Regions from separate parts of the Salibacterium sp. K-3 genome, predicted to be linked through region 2. Evidence: riboswitches for the same ligand, from Rfam matches in the RefSeq annotation. Region 2 holds a riboswitch; the other holds the start of a gene.
What was found. A riboswitch is a leader RNA that binds a small molecule or an ion and turns the genes downstream of it on or off. The one in region 2 is predicted to bind thiamine pyrophosphate.
Positions count from the first base shown of each region.

Region 1: another riboswitch for thiamine pyrophosphate. It lies ahead of thiD (bifunctional hydroxymethylpyrimidine kinase/phosphomethylpyrimidine kinase); the one in region 2 lies ahead of tenA (thiaminase II).

Region 1 covers NZ_JBSVZE010000003.1:42,607-50,093, reverse strand. The annotation lists gene cls (cardiolipin synthase) at 1-78, opposite strand, end outside; gene coaW (type II pantothenate kinase) at 259-1,101, shown strand; gene ACW9JV_RS15855 (MarR family winged helix-turn-helix transcriptional regulator) at 1,130-1,588, shown strand; TPP riboswitch at 1,642-1,751, shown strand; gene thiD (bifunctional hydroxymethylpyrimidine kinase/phosphomethylpyrimidine kinase) at 1,826-2,650, shown strand; gene thiM (hydroxyethylthiazole kinase) at 2,654-3,484, shown strand; gene thiE (thiamine phosphate synthase) at 3,477-4,109, shown strand; gene nirD (nitrite reductase small subunit NirD) at 4,299-4,619, opposite strand; gene nirB (nitrite reductase large subunit NirB) at 4,636-7,071, opposite strand; gene cobA (uroporphyrinogen-III C-methyltransferase) at 7,105-7,487, opposite strand, start outside.
Region 2 covers NZ_JBSVZE010000001.1:578,332-585,818, reverse strand. The annotation lists gene aroD (type I 3-dehydroquinate dehydratase) at 1-159, opposite strand, end outside; gene ACW9JV_RS02695 (putative bifunctional diguanylate cyclase/phosphodiesterase) at 293-2,260, shown strand; gene ACW9JV_RS02690 (hypothetical protein) at 2,352-2,477, shown strand; TPP riboswitch at 2,558-2,665, shown strand; gene tenA (thiaminase II) at 2,793-3,491, shown strand; gene ACW9JV_RS02680 (ECF transporter S component) at 3,488-4,087, shown strand; gene ACW9JV_RS02675 (ABC transporter ATP-binding protein) at 4,084-5,760, shown strand; gene ACW9JV_RS02670 (energy-coupling factor transporter transmembrane component T family protein) at 5,754-6,527, shown strand; gene ACW9JV_RS02665 (MMPL family transporter) at 6,867-7,487, opposite strand, start outside.

The DNA.
Region 1 (7,487 bases), on a different contig from region 2:
TTCCAGAAAGATAATGATAACAGCAAAAATAAAATTCAGAAGAAATACAAGACTGATTAAAATGGAATAAACACCCATAAGTTTCCCTGCCTAACTGTGTGCACTGATTTCCATAGTATAACAAAAAAAACGCCCTTCGTCTGTGGAAGAACCGCCATCGGATAAAATATTCTATCATTCGGCAAGGGTTTTGGTATAAAATATACGAAGATATCGTAAAGTCACGGGAGGAGAGACAGAAAGGGGAAGGCAGAGCCGATGAACAGGCAGTATGTAGGTATTGATGCCGGCGGAACACTTGCGAAGATCGTATATACGAAAAACGACAGGATACAATATAAGAAAATGAGAACCGACCAGATCGATGAGATCATTGATTGGATACATAACCGCTTTTCAGAGCCGGAAATACATATAACAGGTGGGAAGGCGGGGGTGCTGGCTGCAGCATTTCCGGAACGGATTATCAAAGTCAATGAATTTGAGGCGACCTGTGCAGGAGTGCGCCGGCTGCTTGAACAGCAGGGTCTGGACTCCGCTGTCGGAAGCCGGTTTCTTGTAACCAACGTTGGAACAGGAACTTCGATACATTATGTTTCCGGGGAAAGGTATGAACGTATCGGAGGAAGCGGTATGGGAGGCGGAACCCTCCTCGGCCTGTCTTATCTGCTTACAGGTGAAGATGACTTTGAAACCATTTTAAAAATGGGCCGGGAAGGGGACGGACCATCGTTGAATATGACCGTGGCTGACATTTACTCCCACGAGACACCACCGATTCCCGGAGAACTCACTGCCAGTAATTTTGGAAATACAGCTAATATGAAAGAATCGACATTTTCCAACGAAGATTATATTGCAGCGATTGTAAGAATGATCGGCGAAACGATTACGACCATGAGTGTGCAGGCTGCGGAACGTCTGGATACGAATGCTGTTGTTTATATTGGTTCGACATTCGCGGGCCATGATACACTAAAAGAGATAATAAAAGGCTACACACAATTACGGGGAAAAGAACCTTACTTCCTGCCGCAGGGAGAGTACAGCGGAGCGGTCGGAGCGCTGCTGCACAACGGACGGATCAATGCTGTCCTGTAACGGGGAAGAGAAAAGGGGATAATCAATCATGAATACACAGGAATATAGACGAATCTATTTGGAATCCATCGATTCACTGGAAAATATAGTGAAATACCTGCAGCCGAAACTGCCGATCCTGAGTAAACTGCAGCTCACATCCCGCCAGGAATCCATGATGATATTGTTTATCCGGCACGAAGGGATGACGCTTGGGGAAATGGCGGAGCGGCTCGGTATTTCAAAAAGCGCGGTCACCCAATCCGTAAATAAACTCGAAAATGAAGATCTGTTGATCCGTTTCATCAATGAAAACAACCGCAGGGAAGTAACGATGAGTCTCGGAGAAACCGGGAAACAGCTGAAAAAAGAATTTGACATGTTCGAAACGTCTATCGTCCAGGATTATTTGACTCAGCTTGAACTGGAGGAGCTGAAACAAATGCTCAGCACCTTCAGGAAGTTCGAAGCCATTATTAAAGAAGGAGAGAAGAACAGCAGCAGCTGATTGACAGGTTTGATTCCTGTCCAGTAGGATATATATAAAGACGTATTGATACAACTATCCACTAGGGGCGCTGAACACAGCTGAGATGATGCTTTTTTCGGGCATCGGTCCCTCAGAACCTGATATGGCTAGTACCATCGGAGGAAAGTGGAGCGAACGCACAGATGGATAAACGATGAATGTGCAGCCGCTCTTCCTGAAGAAGAGCGGCTTTTCTTATTGAAGGAGGAAAAAAATATGAATGATATTCCGAGTGTCCTGTCTATTGCCGGCACTGATCCAAGCGGCGGTGCTGGTATTCATGCGGATCTGAAAACATTTCAGGAGTGTAAAGTCTACGGCATGGCAGTGGTGACGTCAGTCATCGCCCAGAATACCGAAGGAGTGCAGAACGTATGGCATCTGCCGATTGATGCACTGGAAGAACAGATTATGGCCGTCCTTGAAGATATCAGGCCTGACGTTATTAAAACAGGCATGATTGCCACCCCGGAGATGATCGAAAAGACGGCAAAGCTGCTGGAGAACGCAGATATTCCCCTCGTCATTGATCCTGTGATGGTGGCCACCAGCGGAGATTCATTGATGGAGGACGAATCCACGTCCATCATGAAAAACAAACTGTTTCCACTGGCTGCAGTCGCCACGCCGAATATGGATGAAGCCAGGCTGCTTACCGGCATGGACATTCAGACCCGGGAAGATGTTGAAAAAGCAGCAAAGATGCTTGTCGAAGATATGGGGGTCTCCGCAGCCGTAATAAAAGGCGGTCATAAGGCAGGAGATGCCGAGGATATTATCTACTACAATGGAGAAGTGGATGTCGTAAGCGTGCCCAGAACAAAGACACATCACACCCATGGCACCGGATGCACCTTTTCTGCAGCGATCGCGGCTCATCTTGCCCGCGGGCAGGAAGTGAAAGAGGCGATCCGTAACAGTAAGACCTTTATTACCCATGCAGTATCACAAACGCTCGGTATCGGGAAAGGAAACGGTCCGGTCAATCACTGGGGATCGAGATTTTCCCGGGAGGACCTGCTGCACGAAGGAAGGAGGTAAAAAATGAAAGCAAAAGAAGTCGGAGCTTTTTTAGACCAGGTAAGAAACCAAAAACCACTGATTTACAATATTACGAACAAGGTAGTGGCTGGTTTTAACGCCAACGGCCTGCTGGCTGTCGGCGCATCCCCGGTGATGGCGGACGCCCCGGACGAAGCAGCCGATATGGCGGCTGCAGCGGATGCCCTTGTGCTGAATATCGGAACCCTTCATCCGGAACAGGTGGAAAGTATGTATACTGCCGGCAGAGCGGCTTCCCAAAAAGGCATTCCGGTTGTGCTGGATCCTGTCGGAGCAGGAGCGACGCCGTACCGGACCAACACTGCCCGCGATCTGCTGCGGCAGCTGGATGTGACGCTGCTCCGCGGCAACGTTGGGGAGATTTCTGCCATCGCTGGACTGGATAGTGAGATGAAAGGAGTAGACGTATCCGGCACCAATAAGGATACGGCTGTCATTGCAGAATATGCAGCTGATACCCTCGGCCTTCCGGCGGCCGTCACCGGGCCGGTGGATGCGGTATCCAACGGCAGGGATACGTATCATATCTACAACGGACATTCCATGATGGCAAGAATAACCGGAAGCGGCTGCCTTGCCAGTGCAGTGGCGGCCTCCTTTTTAACGGCATCGGAAGACGTCGTCAAAGGAGCGGCGGCGGCTCTCGGGTTTTACGGCACAGCAGCAGAACGGGCGGAAGGCTTTGCGGCCAATCAAGGTCCGGGGACCTTCCAGATTGAACTGTTGAATGCGCTGTATCACGTCGGGGAACTTGATCTCCGTCAGAGTCTTCATATGAAACAGGTGAAACAGGTGAAACAGGATCATGAATAGGGATCAGTATCTTCTATATTTTATTATGGGAAGCAACAACACGAACAGAGATCCGGAAGAAGCGCTGCGGGAAGCAGTGGAAGGCGGTATTACCTGCTTTCAGTTCCGGGAAAAAGGAACAGGAGCCCGCACCGGCGGAGAAAGAAAAAAGCTGGCACAGCGTCTGCAGCTGATATGCCGGGAGGCCGGAATTCCGTTTATCGTCAATGATGACGTGGAGCTTGCGCTGGAGTTGGAAGCGGACGGCATTCATGCCGGACAGGAAGACACACCGCTTCGCGACATTAAAAGGCAGTGCCCATCCTCCATGACAGTCGGCGTTTCCGCTAAAACGACAGAAGAGGCGGCAAAAGCGGTACAGGAAGGTGCGGATTACCTCGGCGTCGGACCGATGTTTGGCACAACGACAAAAGAAGACGCCGAAGCTCCGATCGGACCGGAGGCTGTTCGTCAACTTCGCGAGTCCGGAATCACGGTCCCGGTGGTCGGGATCGGCGGTATTGATTCCGGAAATGCCAAAGCCGTCACGGCATCCGGGGCAGACGGGGTGTCTGTGATATCGGCTATCAGCCGCGCGGAGGATATCAGGCAGGCCGCGCAGTCGCTGAGGGAGGCACTGCGCTGAAAAGACATTTCGATTCCATTTACGGACATCTTCAGCCGCGGAATGGCTGGTATTTCCGTGTAGAACCCACAATGATTGATGACGGCTTCGAAAATGTCTAGAAAACACCGATACTGGTCAATACAGCATTCCATAACGAAAAAACTGGCCACTAAACAGATATAGCGGACAGTTTTTTTTTATATGAAATTATTCGTACAGCAGATAAACGGCACCGTCTTCCACGCTGGTTTCAAATGTTTTGACGCAGCCTTCATCAGCGCCTTGAACGACGCCGTCGGTTACATCGATTTTCCAGTCGTGCAGCGGACAGAAGACGTATCTGCCGCTCACAAGGCCCTGGGAAAGAGGGCCGCCGCGGTGGGGGCAGCTGTTTTCCACCGCGTGAACCTCCCCGTCGGTCAAAAAAACGGCGATGGACTGTTCACCAACGATCACTTCTTTCGCAAGATGTGGTTCGAGTTCATCATAATCCAGAATATAAAGCTTCTTCCCCTGAAGAGTATCCATGTGTTTCACTCCTTTTTTAGACAAGTTCTACAGCTTTACGCTCGAATAGTTCTTTCCGCTTGTTTTCATTATGGGTCAGGCTGGCCCACGGATCTTCCGGCTTGTTTTCAAGGGCGTGATCCATGCGTTCCTTATAGAACTGCCGGGTGTCCGGATCCTCAATAATGGTTTGACGGATATGGTCGAGGCCGACGCGTTCCACCCAGTGGGAGGTACGCTCCAGGTAATGGGCGTCTTCCCGGTAGTACTGCAGGAAAGCACTCATAATATCGAGAAGCTCGTCACCGGACTCGACTTTCACAAGCATGTCGCCGCCACGGAGGTCGACTCCGCCGTTTCCTCCGACATACATTTCCCATGCGCCTTCCACCCCGACGATACCGATGTCCTTAATGCCGGACTCCGCACAGTTCCGCGGGCAGGCGGAAACGGCCATCTTCACTTTGTGCGGGGTGTTGAGCCGTTCGAATTTTTTCTCAATGGCAATACCCATGCCGATGGAATCCTGAGTGCCGAACCGGCAGAAATCCTCGCCGACGCATGTTTTGACGGTACGGATGGCTTTTCCGTAGGCATGCCCGGACGGCATATCAAGATCGGACCAGATATCCGGCAGATCTTCTTTGTTAACACCGAGCATATCAATGCGCTGGCCGCCCGTTAGTTTCAGCATCGGAACGTCATATTTATCGGCAACGTTGGCGATGGTGCGGAGCTGATCCGAATTGGTCACGCCGCCGTACATTCTTGGAACAACGGAATAAGTACCGTCATTTTGGATATTGGCGTGCATCCGTTCGTTTACGAAACGGGAGCGGTCATCGTCTTCATACGTTTGGGGGTGAACGACACCGAGGTAGTAGTTAATGGCCGGACGGCATTTGGTGCAGCCTTCTTCATGTTCCCAGCCGAGTACATTCATGACTTCGCGCGGATGAGTGAGCTGCCGGGTGCGGATCGCGTCCTGCACCTGCTCATGGGACATGGTCGTGCATCCGCACATCGGTTCCACCTGCGCTTCGGTGACTTCATCGCCGAGCACTGCCTGAAGAAGATCGGAAACGAGCGGTTTACAGCCGCCGCAGGAACGGGAAGCGTTCGTGTGCTTCTTGATTTCCTCCACCGATGTAAGACCATCCTGTTCTATGGCCTGGACGATCGCTTCTTTGGACACTCCGTTACAACCGCAGATCGTTTCTTCTGGAGCCATGGAAAGAACCGGACTTTCTGACGCTTCAGCGTTTTCCGACGGCAGCAGTACCGCTTTGCTCATGCCGCTGATGTCCTCCTGCTTTTTCATCATATCCAGCAGCCGCGGCGAATCGGAGGTATCCCCGAAAAGCACGGATCCGACGACTTTATCGTCCTGGACGGTTACTTTTTTATACACGCCTTCGAATTCGTCGTGAACCCGTACAGCTTTTTTGTCCTCTCCGTCCATGAAATCTCCGGCGGAAAAGACATCCACCCCGGAAACTTTCAACTGTGTATACATAAGGGATCCAGTATAAGCGGCTGTGGAGGACTCGTCACAGAGCCGGTCGGCCAATACTTTTGCCTGTTCATACAGCGGAGCGACGAGCCCGTAGGCGATGCCGTTGTGTTCGGCACATTCGCCGACGGCATACACGTTGGGGATATCTGCTTCCATGTAGTCATTGACGACAACGGCACGGTTCGTTTCAATTCCCGCCTTCTGTGCGAGCGCAACATTTGGTTTAATGCCGACAGCCATGACGACAAGATCGGCGTATAATTTCGTGCCGTCTTTGAAATACAGGCCTTCCACCCGGTCCCTGCCGACAATCTGTTCGGTTTGCTTCTTCATATGAAAACGCATGCCCTGCTGTTCGAGTTCTTCTCTGAGCATCTGTCCGGCCGTGCTGTCCAGCTGCCGTTCCATGAGAGAATCTTCGAGATGAATCACGTCCGTTTCCATGTTTAGATTGAGTAGTCCGCGGGCGGCTTCAAGGCCGAGAAGACCTCCGCCGATAACGGCAGCCCGCTTATACTGCGATGAAGCGTTAATCATGGTTTCGCAGTCTTCGATGTCGCGGAAGGCAATGACACCTTCTTTGTCGGCTCCCGGCAGCGGAAGCATAAACGGATTGGAGCCGGTGGCCAGAATCAGGCGGTCGTATGGAAGGGTGACGTTCTTTTCGCTCGTAACGGTCTTTTTCTCTGTATCAATATCCGCGACAGGATCCCCGGTATAGAGGGCGATATTGTTTTGTTCGTACCATTCGTAGGTATTTAGAATAATATCATCCAATTCCGTATCCCCCTGCAGCACGGAGGATAATGAAATACGGTTGTAGTTGGGGTGTGGTTCTTTTCCGAAGATGGTGATGTCATAGCGCTCCGGATCTTTTTTCAGTATTTCCTCTACCGTTCGTACACCGGCCATACCGTTTCCGATAACGACTAATTGTTCTCTGCTGCCTGCTGTCATAGATATTCCTCCTTGAGTAAAATGAAAAGGTTTCTACACCATGGCTTTACTGATTGTATCTGTGGACGGCTGATGTTCCTCTGCAAGAAAGCGGCCCTGCCATTCTTCCGGGGTTTCGAGCGGTAAAACAGGCAGGAGGGAAGTGAGGATGCCGGGTTCTGCTTGATCCACAGTCATCCAGAAAGTGAGAAGATGTTCCGGCTCTTTCTTCCTCTGCAGCAGTGTTTCATATAACTGTTGCCCTGCCTCGGAGGAAGGGAAAACAGCATGGCGGATAAATCCTTCTTCAAGCAGCCGATTCATGATCTCCTCTGTATTTTCGGAGTAATGAGAATCTTCTGATAAGAGAGGGTGTATATATACATCCTGCCCTTCTGTTTTTAACTGTTCAAACACATGCTGTTCAAGCCGGTTCT
Region 2 (7,487 bases):
GAAGTCCGCCCTCCATTCTACGAGATCCGGTTTTTTATGCTGAATGGACACAGCTTCCTCCAGCACTGCACTATCCGTCTTTCCTGTGACCGGCAGGCAGAGAGAAGGTCGGCCGGTATGAAACGTATGATGTTTTGTCTGAATTACTTTTGACCGCATGTTATCCTCCTGATATTTTCGTTTCATGGAACTTTCCAAAAAAATCCGTTTCTTATGTTCCCAAGTGGATCATATGTAAGCTATAATAAAACTATTATACTATATATCCCGACTTTATCGGCAGGTGACTGACATGGAAAAAGGGGAAAATCAAAGTATAGATAGTACGGAAGACTCTATTTTTTCGATTGCTTTACTCATGGTGCTTCTGTCTTCAGCAGCAGGAGTCCTGCTATTCTATTTCGTGCCGCCGGATGCCGGCCAGGCTCTTCTTTTCACATTGATTTTTTCCATGGTTTTGTTTGGATGGTTCCATCCTTACCTGCCATGGAACAGCGGGTATTATATCTCGCTTACTCCCGTCATATTTTATGGATCTTTACTCCTCACAGGACCGGCTGACGCTTTTTTTTCGCTGGCGGTCAGCACCGCGGTGTTGAGCCTGAGTTTTTACCATGCACCCCGGGCATTGACCGGAGTGGCGCGGATGGCTGTCCTTCTTTCCATAAGTGGAATCATGCTTGCTTTCTTTCAGGAGTACAGCCCGCTTCTCTCTTTTGAAAATCCTTCGTCTCTTATCATAACAGCTTTTCACTTAATTCTCTCTACGCTGCTGGGTGTGCTTTTATTCTTATTATGGCAGAAAGTTTCAGCCAAAAACAGAGTGACAGTATCCCTTTTGTACCTTGTTATTTATATATCCGTCTTTCTCCCCAGTTTTGTCATGGCGATGAGCCTGTTTTACGAAGCACTTGGATCGGCCGGCATCCTGTTTTTTGATATGCTCCTGCTTCTGGTAAACCTCTTTTTGAAAAGTCATTACCGCTTTTACAACGACTATTATCAGGCGGCATACTTTGACGAGCTGACCGGCCTGCCGAATGCCAAAAGCTTTGATGAACATCAAAAAGAGTGGAACGGCAGGTATTATGTATTTCTGATTAACATTGATGAATTCAAGCGGATCAACAGTTATTTCGGCAGGGAAGGCGCTGCATACATATTGATTTCCTATGCCAGCCGGCTTCTTTCCCGGTGCGGATCAGACGGACGGGTCTACCGGATAAACAGCGATGAATTTGTGATCGTGGCAGGTCCGGAAATCTATGACCGGCTAAAACAGATGCTTCCTGCTGATGTGAACGAACCGTTTCTGTATCATCATGAACCTATCTATCTGGAAATCAGCATCGGTGTCAGCGAACATCCGGCTTCCCACAGAAAACCGGCACCGCAGCTGCTTCAGGAGGCCAATATGGCCATGCAGAAAGCAAAAGAAACCGAAGGGTCGTCGCTCTCCATCTATACACAAGCCCTTGCCGACGCTTCCCTTTCCTATATCAAACTGCAGCGGGACCTGCATCATGCAGTCCAGTCAGAAGAACTGTACTTGATCTTCCAGCCGCAGCTTTCTGTTACGGACGGGACTCCTTTCGGTTTCGAGGCCCTTCTGCGCTGGGAGCATCCGGATCATGGATATATTTCCCCCGGCGAATTCATCCCGGCCGCTGAAAATTCCAGTTTGATCCACCCTCTCGGCCGCTGGGTGTTAAAAGAAGCATGCCGGATGTTAAAAGAAAGACAGGATTATGGAAAAAGCATGTACAGTGTATCCGTAAATGTGTCTTTCCGCCAGTTTCATGACCCGGGATTTGAAGATTACGTCATCGACACGCTCACCCGCTTTGATATTGATCCTCGTTTGATCACACTCGAGCTCACAGAATCCGCCACCATTGATAATCTTCACGACCTGGTCCCGACGCTTACCAAATGGAAAGAAACCGGGATCAGACTGGCACTCGATGATTTCGGCTCCGGGTATTCTTCGATGAACTATATCGGCACCCTGCCGTTCGATCTGATTAAAATTGACCGTTCGTTTATCCAGGACCTTCCTGCCTCCTGGTCCAAAGGAGCTATCGTGCGAGCGGTGGTGACACTGGCCCATGATTTGAATATGAAAGTGATCGCTGAAGGAGTGGAAACGATGGAGCAGTGGCACTGGCTCCACTCTCATTCCTGTGATGCCGTCCAGGGTTTTCTCATAGGCAGAGGCAGCCAATGGATAGACGCCGGCATTTACGAATCCTTTCGATGAGAAAAGGGCGGCGTTAAAGCATATTGTTTCAGCCTCCCCCGGCGCGGGAATAAGAGAAATAACGTATTCTATCACAGAAGGGAGTATTCTGATGAGCCTGAAAAAGAAATTATTCTCGACTGCCAAGGAATATCTGAAAGATGAAAAAAACCGGGAAAAAGCAAAACAGGCAGCGTCGACGGCCGTCAATAAAGCGAAACAGATGAGAAAAAAATAGATGTACGCTGCATCATTTTTTCCGTGAAAAATTTTGACAATTCTGTGTGCGCGTGATATGATGCAGACAATTGCATAAAACGAGTCCGCTGGGGGCGCTGTAAAGCTGAGATAAGGAATGCTCGATTCCTTGGTCCCTTTGAACCTGATCTGGTTAGTACCAGCGAAGGGAAGTGGAGCCGGCAGATCTGTCTGTGGACAGTGGTGCGCTCCTGTGTGCACCATCTCATCCATAATATCTCCTATAACAGAGCCGCTCCATTTCCGGAGCGGCTCTTTTTATGTGAATAATCACAGAAAGGCAGGAGATGAAAGAATGCGATTTTCAGAGAAACTGAGGCAGAAAACGAACCACATTTTTGAGGCGTGCTATGACCACCCGTTCATTCAAGGCATCGGAAACGGTCATTTGGAAAAGGAACAGTTGATTCATTATGTGAAACAGGATTATGAGTACCTGAACGCCATGATACAGGCGCGTGCGCTCGGCATGGCAAAATGCAGCACCCGCGAAGACATGGAGATGTTTCACACCGGCATCGGATTCATTTTAAACAGCGAGATCCACCCCCACCACAATTTATGCGACCAGGCCGGCGTAGGCTACGATGAGCTGCAGGGATATCCGCTCGCGCCCGTCGCACAGCATTACGCCAAACATATGCTTCACACCGCCTATGAAGGCAATATCGGGGATATTATCGCCGCCACCCTGCCGTGCCCCTGGATTTATCTATATGTTGGAGAACGACTTGTCGAGGAATACAACCCGGATGAAACACATCCGTTCTACGGCTGGATTTCATTTTACGGGAAACAGGAAGAGCCGCGTATGCAGGAATATCTGGATAAACTGGATGCCATGGCAGAAAAAGCTTCCGACGAAGAGGTGAAACGCTGGGAAGAACATTTCGTGGATGGCTGCCAGCTCGAGTACATGTTTTTTGATATGGCTTATAAAGCAGAGGATTGGCCGTTCGCTGAAAATAAAAAGCCGGAGAGTGCAGAAAAATGAAGCAGACCCGCACCATGAATCTCCGTGAAATTGTTGTCATGGCTTTTATTTCCGCCGTCTTCGGCGTACTGTATCTCCTCTGGATCTTCCTCGGGCAGCTCGTCACCGGTTTACTCGGTCCGGTGGGCGGCGGATTGATGGCCGGTTTCTGGATCATGGCCCCCGTCGTCTGTGCGCTTATCATCCAGAAACCGGGAGCAGCTCTTGCTGCCGAAATGATCGCAGCCGGAACCGAAGTCATGGTCGGATCTGTTAACGCCGGGTCTGTTCTTATCCTTGGTTTCACCCAGGGAATCGGTGCGGAACTCATTTTTGCCATATTCCGCTACCGCAGTTTCAAACTGCCCGTGCTGATGCTGGCCGGCATGGCCGGCACAGCCGCCAGCTTCCTGACCCAGTTCGCCATGTACGGTTACAGCCAGTACGCAGCGGTTGTCGTCTGGCTCATGCTTGGTACGATGCTCTTAAGCGGCATGCTGCTAGCAGGCTGGGGCAGTCATTATCTAACTTACGCGCTGGTCCGGACCGGGGTGCTGCATAACTTTGCCATCGGCCGAAACATGCGCGCAGCGAAAAGAGAGGAATCGGCCTCATGAACGGCATTCAAACCAAAGGACTGACCGTTATGTATCCTGCGGAGGAACAAACGGCTCTGCCGCCTCTGGATCTTGACATCACCCCTGGTGAGAATATTCTTCTGCTGGGACCGAGCGGGTGCGGCAAAAGCACGCTCACTCTTGCCTTGCAGGGTTTGATTCCACGAGTGATGGATGCGGAGCGGACAGGAGAAATTCTTGTAAACGGAGCAGATCCTCAGCACTGGGAAACCTCAGAAGCATGCCGTCACGTTGGTATTCTCTTTCAGGATCCGGAAACGCAGTTCTGTATGGAAACCGTCGAAGACGAGATTATTTTCGGAATGGAAAACATCGGTCTTTCTATTGGAGAAATAGAGACAAGACTGGAAGAGGTTCTGGCCATCACAGGACTGGAAAAGCGTCGAAGTGATAGGCTGAGCAGCCTCTCAGGTGGGTTGAAGCAGAAGGCTGCCATCGCCTGTCTGCTTGCTCTGGACTCGGAGATATTTCTTCTGGATGAGCCGACCGCCAACCTGGACCCCGAGAGCAGGGAAGATATTCTTCAGTTATGGCTCGACCTCTCCGAACGGAGAAACAAAACCGTTCTGTTGATGGAGCATAAGATGGAAACCGGTCTAGAAGCGATCGACCGGGTTATTGCACTGCAAAAAGATGGGGGCGTCCTTGCTGAAGGACCGCCCCGTATCTTGTTCCGGCAGCAGTCACAAATACTTGAGCAGGAAGGTATTCGGATTCCGGAAGTCTGCCGGTACGCCCGGCAGGTCGAACAGGAAGGGGCAGTCACCTGGGACCCCTTTCCGCTCACCCTCCACGAATGGGAAATACAATGCCGGCAGCATGGCTGGACGAAAATAGAAAAGCCGGAACGAAACATCGTCCGGCCGTCATCTTTTTCCTCCCCACTCATCGAAGCTGATAATCTTTCGTTTTCGTATGAAGAGAAACGAATTCTGCATGACATTTCGTTCACTCTGCAGGCTGGAGATTTCACGGCACTTATTGGAGCAAACGGAGCCGGCAAAAGCACTCTGGCCCGCCTGTTAACAGGGATTGAGAAGCCTGGCGGCGGCACCCTTCTACGTAACGGAGTGCCGTCCAGCCATTACCGAACGGACGACATCATGAAACAGACCGGGTTTGTGTTCCAGAATCCGGAGCATCAGTTCATCTGCGATACGGTCGAAGACGAATTAACTTACGGCTGGCGGATTTCCGGCGAAAGTCCGGAATCATGGAAAACAGAACTGGAAAACATGCTTGACCTTTTTCAGTTACAGGAAAAAAGGCACGCCAACCCCTTTTCCTTAAGCCAGGGACAAAAACGCCGCCTGTCGGTTGCAACGATGGTGACGAGCGGGCAGGAGCTTTTGATTCTCGATGAGCCGACATTCGGACAGGATGAAGCCGGGACGAGAGCATTAATGAGTATTCTCCAGCAGCTGCATGAGAAAGGGAAAACGATCCTCATGATCACCCACGATATGGAGCTTGTCGACCAGTATGCCGAAACTATAATTCTCCTGCACGACGGTAGCATTGCGTATGAAGGCGCCACGGACCCTTTCTTTGAACAAAACCAGCTTCTACAGAAAGCCTCCGTTCAGGCACCGGTAACCCGGGAATTGAGGCGGTGGACAGCCGCTCCTGAAAGGCAGGGGACGCCATGTTAGAACACTTCCAGCAGAAAGACCGCTTTCTGCAGAACGTCAATCCGTCCCTGAAACTTGCTGCCGTGCTGCTGATCATTATCGTGATGATCCCGGTGTTTGATCCGTGGACGCCGCTGCTTTTATTTGCGGTGACCATCTCCATGATCATCGGGCTGGGAGGCGTCTCTCTCCGCTTTCTGGGAATGCTTCTGCTTCCCTTCCTTCTGTTTGCCTTCAGTTTCGTCTGGATCCAGGTCGTATTCCCGGATGAAAGGGGAGACACCGTTTTATTTACAATCGGAACAATGCCTGTCGCCCTTGAAAATGTATCCACCGGGATATCCCTTGGGATGCGTGCGCTTGTTTTCGGTTCCTGGTCGCTGTTGTTTGTGCTGACCACCGAACCGTCCCGTTTCATGCTCAGCCTCATCCAGCAGTGCCGGCTTCCTCCCCGTTTCGGGTATGGAATGATGGCCGCCTACCGTTTTCTCCCGATGTTCCGCGATGAACTGCGGCAGATCCGCACGGCCCACCGCATCCGCGGGCTTGGGGAAAAACGAGGACTGCGGCAGTTCAAACGGTATTTTATCCCGTTAATGGCCGGTGCCATCCGCAAAGCGGAACGGACCGCGGTAGCCATGGAGTCCAAAGGCTTTGACGGACGACGGACGCGCACCTTTTACCGCCGCATCCACTGGAGCCGTTATGATGCTTATTTTGCCGGATTGTTTCTCCTGATCATAACCGCTGTATGGTTTGTCAGTACGAACGGGGCCGGGATAAAATAAGACGATCATGTCAGCCCGGCTCATTTTCTGAGTCAGTCCATTAGAATCCTGAAAAGGAAGAAATAGTGTCCCCCGGACGTTGTCCTGGGGACACTATTTCGTTAAAACCAGGCCATAGCAGTTTCCAGCGGATGGCCTGAAGCCGCTGTACGCCCGTGATAGAGTCATAGTGTCCTCAAGAACATCCCTTGTAGACACTAAACGTACCGGCGTATACATTCAGAGTCCCCATCCTTTAAAAATCAGCATTTCTCTGCACACTGCTGTTTCTCAGCATCTTTCTCTCCGGACGATGCCGGCGTTTCAGCAGCACAGCAAGCCATCGTCCGGATTTTAATATTATCCAGCCTCTTCCTTCGATCTGCGTTCAGAAGATGACGCGGGGGCATCATTGATGCTGACAACGGCCGGAATGAACAACGGCAGGATGACAAGGCCGAAAAGCATCAGTCCGATGACGACAACGGTGCCTACCTGCATCAGTGTCAAAACACCGGATGGAATCATCGCGCCGAACGTACCGGATAAAATGATGGCTGCGGTGATAATGACAGTGCCCATTTTCACCATCGCTTTCAGCAACCCTTCACGTACGCCGAGAGCCGCCTCTTCCCGGTACCGGTCAAACAGAAAGATCGAATAGTCGACCCCGAGCGCAACGAGCATGACAAAGCCGAAAAACGGAACCGGCCACATGATACCCGGATAGTCGAGTCCATTCACAAAAATCATTTCCGCCGCGCCCATGGCGGTATAATACGCCAGCAGAAGCCCGCCGAGTATGAAGACAGGTTGAAAAAGCGAGCGCAGGAGTACAGCCAGAATGAGAAACAACCCAATCAAAATGATGATAATCGTGTTGGTGAAGTCTTCGGATGAGATCTCCTCCAGGTCTGCATTGGTTCCGGGTACCCCGCTGTAGGTAATCCTATCGTCTTCAAGCGGTGTGCCGGCAGTTTC